Regions from separate parts of the Psychromonas sp. CNPT3 genome, predicted to be linked through region 1. Evidence: predicted binding sites of a transcription regulator. Region 1 holds the regulator's gene; the other holds the start of a gene.

Region 1 (4,339 bases):
TACCTAAAAAGATAAAGTGAGTTTGAGTGAGGATACTAGGATGGGTTAACGCTTTTCATTGTATGCGATAAAATGAAAATAAAGATAAATATCGACAAGCTTAAATGATAATAAAAAAAAGACCCATCAATATGGGCCTTTTAAAAATCTTTTGGCAAAGGTTACTTATTAACTATTATTTTTTACAAATTCAATGCCTTTTTCAATATCAGCATGCAACAATTCAAGCATCTCTTCTTTTTTCTTGTCTTCAAAATCGCTCAATTCACCATATGGTAATACACGTTCAATGCCTTTTTTACCTAACAATAAAGGTTGAGTGAAAAAAGGTGAACAGCTATTTCCGCCATCGACATAAGCATTTTGTATAATGCCTTGCTTACCAAGTAAAGCGTGTACTAAATTAACACCAAAAATAGAGGCAGCTCGTGCCATTGATAAAGTAGCAGATCCCCCGCCAGCTTTAGCATTCACGACTTCAGTTCCTGCATTTTGAATGCGCTCAGTTAAATCAATCACCTCTTGATGAGAAAATTGCACACCTTGCACTTGCGATAAAAGGGGTAAAATAGTACTACCACTGTGCCCACCAATAACATTAACGCGAATATGCTCTGCGGGGAGACCTTTTTTCTTAGCCACAAATTCTTCTGCTCGAATAACATCAAGCGTGGTAATTCCAAAAAGTTTATTTTTATTATAAACCCCCGCATTTTTCAACACTTCAGCGGCGATAGCAACCGTGGTATTAACGGGATTGGTTATAATGCAGATACAAGCTTGAGGGGCAACTTCTGCGACATGCGTGATCAAGTTTTTAATGATCCCCGCATTAATGTTAAAAAGATCATTACGATCCATACCGGGCTTACGAGCAACGCCCGCAGAAATTAAAATAACATCCGCACCTTCTAATGCAACACAGATATCATCTCCTACATAGCCTTCTACATTTACGCTGGTTGGTATATGGCTAAGATCTTTAGCAACACCCGGTGTGATTGGCGCTACATCATAAAGCGCCAAATCTGAATTTTCTGGAAGATCTAACTTTAGTAATAATGAGAGTGCTTGACCAATTCCACCAGCAGCACCAAGAACAGTAACTTTCATAAAAATCTCCATAAACTTTTTGAATTTAAAATAGTTTAATCAATATTCTGAGATTCTGTGAAAAATGTTAACCAAATGTGATCTAAGATGAAAAATACAGCGGAAGTTATAACATTCCTCGATCTAGCGTTGATTTTCTCCCTTAAAATAATGTTTAAATATTTTAAGATAAATACCATTTTCTTTTATTTGACTCAGACCTGTATTTAACTGTTGTTGTAATGTTTTATTCCCTTTTTTTATCGCAATACCATATCCACTCGAAAAAGAAGCTAATAAAGGGCCCGACATCTCAGACAGTATATAATCCTGATTATTTTTAACTTTGTTTAAAAAAGTTAAAATAACAGCTCGATCGCCAAAGATAGCATCAATTTGCGCATCTTTAAGCGCATTAAACGCATTTATTAATGTCGGATAAGGAATAACAAAACTATCATGCGGTTTAAATTTCGTTAAATAATCCTGATTTGATGATGCTGCTTGCACTGCTATAAATTTACCATTTAATGAAAAAATGTCTTCTGTATCGGCAAGTCTTAAAAAGACAGGATCAACTTTATAATAACTGTTTGAAAAATCGACATCTTGCAAACGCTCAGAGGTGATATCTAAAGCTGCAATAACGGCATCAAAACGCCCAAATTTTAAGCTTAATAACAGACTATCAAAACGTTGATTTTGAAAACTACAATCAAAGTCCATCTGCTCACAAATCGCCTTCGCTATTTCAATATCGAAACCTTGCATCTTGCCTTGCGCATCAAGGTATTCAAATGGATAGTAATTTGCTTCCGTCGCAAAACGAACCACTTGTTTATGAGTAACTTCCTCTGCTTGGGTAAAAGCAGAAAAGGAGAATATAACTGCAAAAAATAAAATATAAAATCTGGGCATAATACGTAAACATCCTAAGATTGATGATCTTTATACTCCCTCATTTAACACCTATCGGCTTTATTATAAAGAGAGTAACTTAACGAAAAAACACCTCTAGCTTAATTATCCCAAAAATATCAAACACGAGTGCCTGTATTCTACATGAGTATGGCATAAATAATCTAAGTAAGATTGATAGCGCTAATGAGAGAAATCTAGCAGCGCCCTTTACTAATACCTTGGGAGTAGACCAAAAATGTAAAACAACAACCGCGCTATGCATCACTTTGCATAAAAAATAAATATAGTGCATACTTATGCACCAGAATAAATTGATAATTGATTAAAAGTCTTTATGATAGCCTTTCTTATTTTCTGAACTAACCTGAGTAATAATGATATGACACAGTCACATGAATTAATGAATGTTTTTAAGTCTTTATTAAAAGAAGAACGATTAAGCTCACAAAGTGAGATCGTTGATGCATTACAATCAGCAGGCTTTCATAAAATTAACCAGTCGAAAGTCTCACGCATGCTGAGTAAATCAGGCGCAGTAAGAACACGCAATGCTAAACGTGAAATAGTATATTGCCTGCCTGCCGAATTAGGCGTGCCCAGTGCAGGTAGCCCATTAAAGAATCTTGTCTTAGATATAGATCATAATGGTAGCCTTATCGTCGTTCAAGCAAGTCCAGGCTCTGCGCAACTTATCGCTCGGTTATTAGACTCTATCGGAAAACGCGAAGGTATATTAGGCACCCTTGCAGGAGATGATACTATTTTCATTACTCCCACCGATCTCAGTAAAATAGACGAAACCTGTAAAGTAGTTGAAAAATTATTTGAATAACACAGACTAATATAAGGCGGGATCATGTCTAAGTTTTCCGCATTTACTTTGATTGAACTGTTAATTTGTATTGCTATCATTGCCATATTGAGCGCACTAAGCTATCCCAATTACGTATCCTTTATCACCCATACGCGCAGAGTAGAAGCAATACACACCTTAATCAACGCACAATTAATACAAAGTAGTCATCATCTTTTACATCCCAGCTATACAACAGATAAATCTTTATTAGAGTTAATGGATACTGACTATTATCAATTTTCAATTTTAAGCGCTGATGAGACAACTTATTTACTCGAAGCGGCAGCACAAAAAGGCAGCCAACAAGAAAAAGATACCGATTCATGTATAACGCTTCGTGTTGATCAAGATGATAATTATTCGGATAAAAATGAACAGCCAAATCCCCATTGTTGGTAATGTATGCATTTTGATAGCATCAAGGTTTCTATTTCGATTAAAAATATAAATAGGTCTAAACTTAAGTGAGAATACTTAAAAAGGAAGGACAGAATTAGGGATTAAAAGGAGAAAAGGCAGGTAACTTATCCATTCAACAATGCCCTAAAATTTGTGTTTCAACAAGTAATTCTTGTTTTTTTTATACAGAAAATAACGCGTGCTCATAGATCACACCTCTTCTTATCAAAAGCCGATCAAACGTGACCGATATCACTTTTAAAATTTAAGAAAACGTCTAATCTATTTATGAGCACAATAAGTGTCTAACCAAAAGGTGTCTTATATGAGAATTGAAATTACTAGCAGACAAATTACTATTACTGACACAATGCGTAGCAAAATAGAAGAGCGCTTTCAAAAGCTAGAAAAGTTACAAATCCCATTAATTAATCCACACTGTATCATCACTAAAGAGCCGCAAGGCGTGAAAATTGAAGCGAAGATAGGTGTACCGAATGGCAAGGTATTTGCACATGCAGAGCATGATGATCTTTATATCGCCATTGGTCAATTATTTCAGAAAGTTGAACGCCAACTCAATAAATATCTACATAAAGACGAAGCAAGTCGCGCTAAGAACCATGGCAAAGATCTTTGTCGAAATGGGGATATTTCCGGAGAAATGAGCGAAGAAGATGATATCGAAATTGAATCTGATGTGGAAATCAAGATGAACAAAGAATTCAGCTCATAATGAAACCAATCTAAGGAGAAAAAGGAGCTTTACGCTCCTTTTTTTATACACATTTATTTATCATAAACACGTTTATCATAGGCTTGTTGTAGTAATGCCCGGCTTTCATCCATAAACAGCGAAGAATAATCACCCATCCAATCGGTGACAGATTGAAAACGTTTAATAAAAGCGTCCCTATCAGAGGTTTCTAATAACTCAATGGCAATAGAAAAATGCTGATGATAACGTTTTATCATCGCTAAATTTCCCTTTTGAGAAAGAATAATATCCGCATATAGCGCAGGCTCTTGTGCAAATAATCGACCAACCATCGCCAACTCTAAACGATAAAT
Region 2 (4,339 bases), 440 kb from region 1:
ACGACCTGGTAAGGTGACGTCTATTGTTTCTTCTGCCAATTTAGCATTTAAAACTGCATTTTCAAAAAACTTTTTACGTGTAACTAAAACAGCCTGGATTGCTTGTTTCGCTTTATTAATTTTTTGTCCCGCAGCCGGTTTTTCTTCTGCAGGTAATTTCCCTAAGCCTTTCATTTGCTCAGTCATAAGACCCTTCTTACCTAAATATTGTAAGCGGATCTCTTCTAACTGATTGCCATCTATGGCATTTTCTATTTGTTGTTGCGCATTAGCAACGATTTCATCAAGGTGCTGCATTAGTTTCATCTCGTCTGTGAAGTAAGCAATAACAATTTATTAAATTGGTTACAAAAAAAGAATATGCAAGATATTACTTAAATCAGAGGGATAAGGCTAGTACTGTTGCAGTTTGGACGAAAAATAGCAAAGAAAATGCTTGCTATTTTTTTGCAACATTTACATAAAAAAGAGAAAAAACATTTTAATTTAGGATAAATATCTTATGCTAAAAAGCACTTAAGGGACCTGCCACTTTGCATCAATAATACACTTTTCACCTGCAAAAACAGTAGCTTCAAAATAATCGCCGGAATTTATCTTACCCACCCCTTTTGGTGTTCCGCTCATGAGGATGTCGCCATCACACATCGACATAAACAGCCCCACTTCCTTTAAAATCTGTGCGGGTTTATAAATCATCGATGCGACGCAGCCTTGCTGCACTTGGCGCTGATTTATGCTCAATACTAAAGATAATTTATTAATGTCGCCATTAAATTCGATAAAGTGACTAAAAACAGCAGAACCATCAAAGGCTTTTGCGCGCTCCCACGGTAAACCTTTTTCTTTGAGTCTGTTTTGTAAGTGACGCTTCGTTAAATCCAGACCAAAACCAAGCGCATGTATTTTCCCGCCTTGGATCAAAAAAGCCAGCTCCGCTTCGTAATGTATCTCTTCATTTCCAGCACAAGATAGATGCTCACTGATCGCTGAATTTGGTTTTAAAAAGATCACCATTTCTTCTGGCACTTCATTTTTTAACTCTTCAATATGCGCATAATAATTACGCCCGATACACACTATTTTACTCGGCGCTATCAACTTATCGTTTAACGTGATCTTATTTATCATTACTTAGACCTTTATGCTTTATTAGCACTGGCGAAGATAGCTCATTAACAAGCATCCATTCCCTTCAAGCTAGCGTCCCAAAAAACAAGTCCAATCTAGCTTGCTTGTTGACTTTTCGTCTTGAAGTATCATGAGTATACCTCTACATCGGAAGAACACGATTACGCCCTAAACGTTTTGCTTCATAAAGAAAAGTATCCGCACGCGCGATAAATGAGGTTAATGACTCACCTTTTTGAAATTCAACCACGCCAAAAGACGCCGAGATGTTATCGATCATTTGCCCACTGCGTTTATCTTTTAAGTTCAATTTTTCTATCAATCGGCGTAATGATTCCGCAAAGTGGCGCGCCAAACGTAGATTTGTTTTCGGCAATAAAATAACAAACTCCTCACCCCCAAATCGATACGCCGTCGTACCATCACGCATACTTTCATTAAATTTTCGGCCTACCGCTTTAAGTACTTGGTCACCCAACAAGTGCCCCCATTGATCGTTAAACTTTTTGAAATGATCAATATCCGCTAAAATAAGACATAATCCATCGGCTTTTGTACTTAAAAAAGTCGAAAGTTCCGTATCAAAGGCATACCGATTTAACAACCCGGTTAATGAATCGTATAATGCTTGGCGTTGACTTTTTTCTAATGCTTTTTTTAATGAGCCGATTTCGTCTTGAGCAGAGCTTAAACTATGGCTAAAAAATTGTGTCGATCGATGCATCTCTTGTGAATCTACCATCAATTTTTTCATCAACACAACCACTTCATCAACAGACCAACCCTCATCTTCAATACGCCCCATTTCTTCAAAATTTTTCGCAAATGTTTTTTGAAACTTAGAGGTGTCTACACGCGTATCTTTTAATGATTGATCTAATTGTATCAACATTTTTTCAACACTTTGACGTATGTTCCAAGTGTCTGATTCTATTTCACTCGCCACAAATTCGCGATATAAGGACTCGGCCTGCACGGGTGGGCATATTTCATGATCTAAAAGCAATTTATCCAATTGACTATTGAGCTCAGGGAACTCGTCAGATACATAGGTATACCATAACGAATAGTTAAGCGGGGTCGTTGGTACTTTATATTTCATCATTAAGGGTACTGCTTTTTTCAAATATGAAGCAGATTGAACTAATAAATCGTTATTCATCGTTATTGGCTCCTAACTTATCTTCTTTAGCATAGTGCAAATTTAAGACCTATGTAAAACAGTCAAAAATACGAACTCATTCAAAAAGTGCATATTTATGCAGAGAATGTGCACTGAGCATGCATTTGACGTTTACTTGGCACTTAAAAACAAGTATTCTTAGCGCCTAATTGTAAACGACATTCACTGAAAAAAAAGAGATAATTAAGGTTATTAACGAGCTTAATATGAAAAAATACGATATAAAAACATGCCTCACATTCCTTCTACCGTCACTACTTGGTTTATTGCTATTTATGACGCCGATACACTTTCAAGGCTCACTCACCATTCCCATCGCCATCATCTCCAAAGCATTACAATCCCTATTAGCAGATTCTTTAGTTTATATTATCATGTGCGTCATTGTTTCGAGCGCTCTGGTGACCACTGCATGTCGATTTTTTAAAATTGACTGCATTGAAAAAAGCCCTTTTTTCTCCGCCCTTTTTAAAATCACCCCCGTTTGGTTTTTTATCCGCATTCTCGGTGCGATTTTTGTTCTTCTGAGTTTATATACTGTGGGACCTGAGGCTATTTACTCTTCGGGTACTGGCGGACTTGTATTAAATGACTTACTGCCGGTTCTTTTTTGTGTGTTCTTTTTTGCAGGAATGCTTTTGCCCTTGTTACTCAATTTTGGTTTATTAGAATTATTTGGAACATTACTCACAAAAGTCATGCGCCCCGTGTTTAACCTACCCGGACGCAGTGCGATTGACTGTTTAGCCTCTTGGCTCGGTGATGGTAGCGTGGGTATTTTATTAACCAATAAACAATACGAAGCAAAATTTTATACGCAACGAGAAGCAGCCGTTATTGGTACAACGTTCTCAGCGGTTTCAATTACGTTTTCACTCGTGGTCATTGCACAAGTTGGTTTAGAGCACCTTTTTGTACCTTTCTACTTTGCCGTTTGTTTAGCCGGTATTGTGGCCGCTATTATTGTGCCTAAATTGCCACCGTTATGTTGGAAAAAAGATATTTACATTGATGGCTCTAAGCCATGTAAAGACAGTGAAATGACCCCTAAAGGCCACTCTGTTTTTTCTTGGGGACTCGAACAAGCACTCAATAAAGCGCAGCACGCTAACGGTGTAAAAGAAACACTTAAAGATGGCCTAAAAAATGCTGTTGATATGATTTTTGGTGTTTTACCTGTGGTGATGGGGGTGGGCACTGTCGCGCTGATGCTCGCAGAATACACGCCTCTTTTTGATTATTTAGGTTACCCTTTTATTCCCTTTTTAGAATTGTTACATATTCCAGAAGCTGAACTCGCCTCAAAAACAATTGTAGTGGGCTTTGCTGATATGTTTATTCCCTCGATTTTAGCCTCCTCCATTAGCTCTGATATGACGCGTTTTATTATTGCTGCGATGTCAGTCACTCAGCTTATCTATATGAGTGAAGTTGGCGCTCTTTTATTAGGCAGTAAAATTCCGATTAATATTGCAGAGCTCTTTATTGTGTTTATACTACGCACTTTAGTCACCCTACCTGTTATTGCGGGTGTGGCGCACCTTATTTTTTAATACGAGTATATTTATGGACATGACGGTTTATTTACATGCATTAACAGCACTATTTATTATTATTGATCCTATCGGAAGTTCACTAATATTTAATTCTTTAAGCACCATGCATGAGCCACGTGTTCGTAATTTTATGGCGGTGAAAGCCGTCCTTATGAGCGCCACCATTTTGATCCTTTTTGGTAATTATGGTGAAGCGCTTTTCTCACATTTAAGTATTAATATTAATTCATTGCGTATTGCAGGGGGCTGTTTACTCTTTTATACCTCTTTTCAAATGATCACTCAAAACACCAAAACGACCAATAGTGGCACATTAGAAGATATTTCAGTGTTTCCAATGACCATTCCCCTTTTAGCAGGCCCAGGTACCTTAACGCTGTCATTATTACTGTTTTCACACAGCACCGAAATGCAAGCGAGTATTGCCGTAGGATTAGCGATATCCACCGTACTTGGCCTAACCTTAGTA

What was found. Region 1 encodes ArgR, which controls arginine synthesis, uptake and breakdown. Its sites were predicted from a motif close to ANTGAATANNTATTCANT; they were not measured.
Region 2: the regulator ArgR is predicted to act here: its motif matches at 2,380-2,397, upstream of PCNPT3_RS04540 (YjiH family protein).

The regions. Positions count from the first base shown of each region.
Region 1 covers NC_020802.1:580,770-585,108, reverse strand. The annotation lists gene mdh (malate dehydrogenase) at 169-1,113, opposite strand; gene PCNPT3_RS02610 (transporter substrate-binding domain-containing protein) at 1,237-2,010, opposite strand; gene argR (transcriptional regulator ArgR) at 2,393-2,845, shown strand; gene PCNPT3_RS02600 (type IV pilin protein) at 2,870-3,268, shown strand; gene hpf (ribosome hibernation-promoting factor, HPF/YfiA family) at 3,570-4,004, shown strand; gene tyrA (bifunctional chorismate mutase/prephenate dehydrogenase) at 4,058-4,339, opposite strand, start outside.
Region 2 covers NC_020802.1:1,024,273-1,028,611, reverse strand. The annotation lists gene pheS (phenylalanine--tRNA ligase subunit alpha) at 1-297, opposite strand, end outside; gene PCNPT3_RS04550 (fumarylacetoacetate hydrolase family protein) at 517-1,131, opposite strand; gene PCNPT3_RS04545 (GGDEF domain-containing protein) at 1,274-2,293, opposite strand; gene PCNPT3_RS04540 (YjiH family protein) at 2,521-3,867, shown strand; gene PCNPT3_RS04535 (MarC family protein) at 3,881-4,339, shown strand, end outside.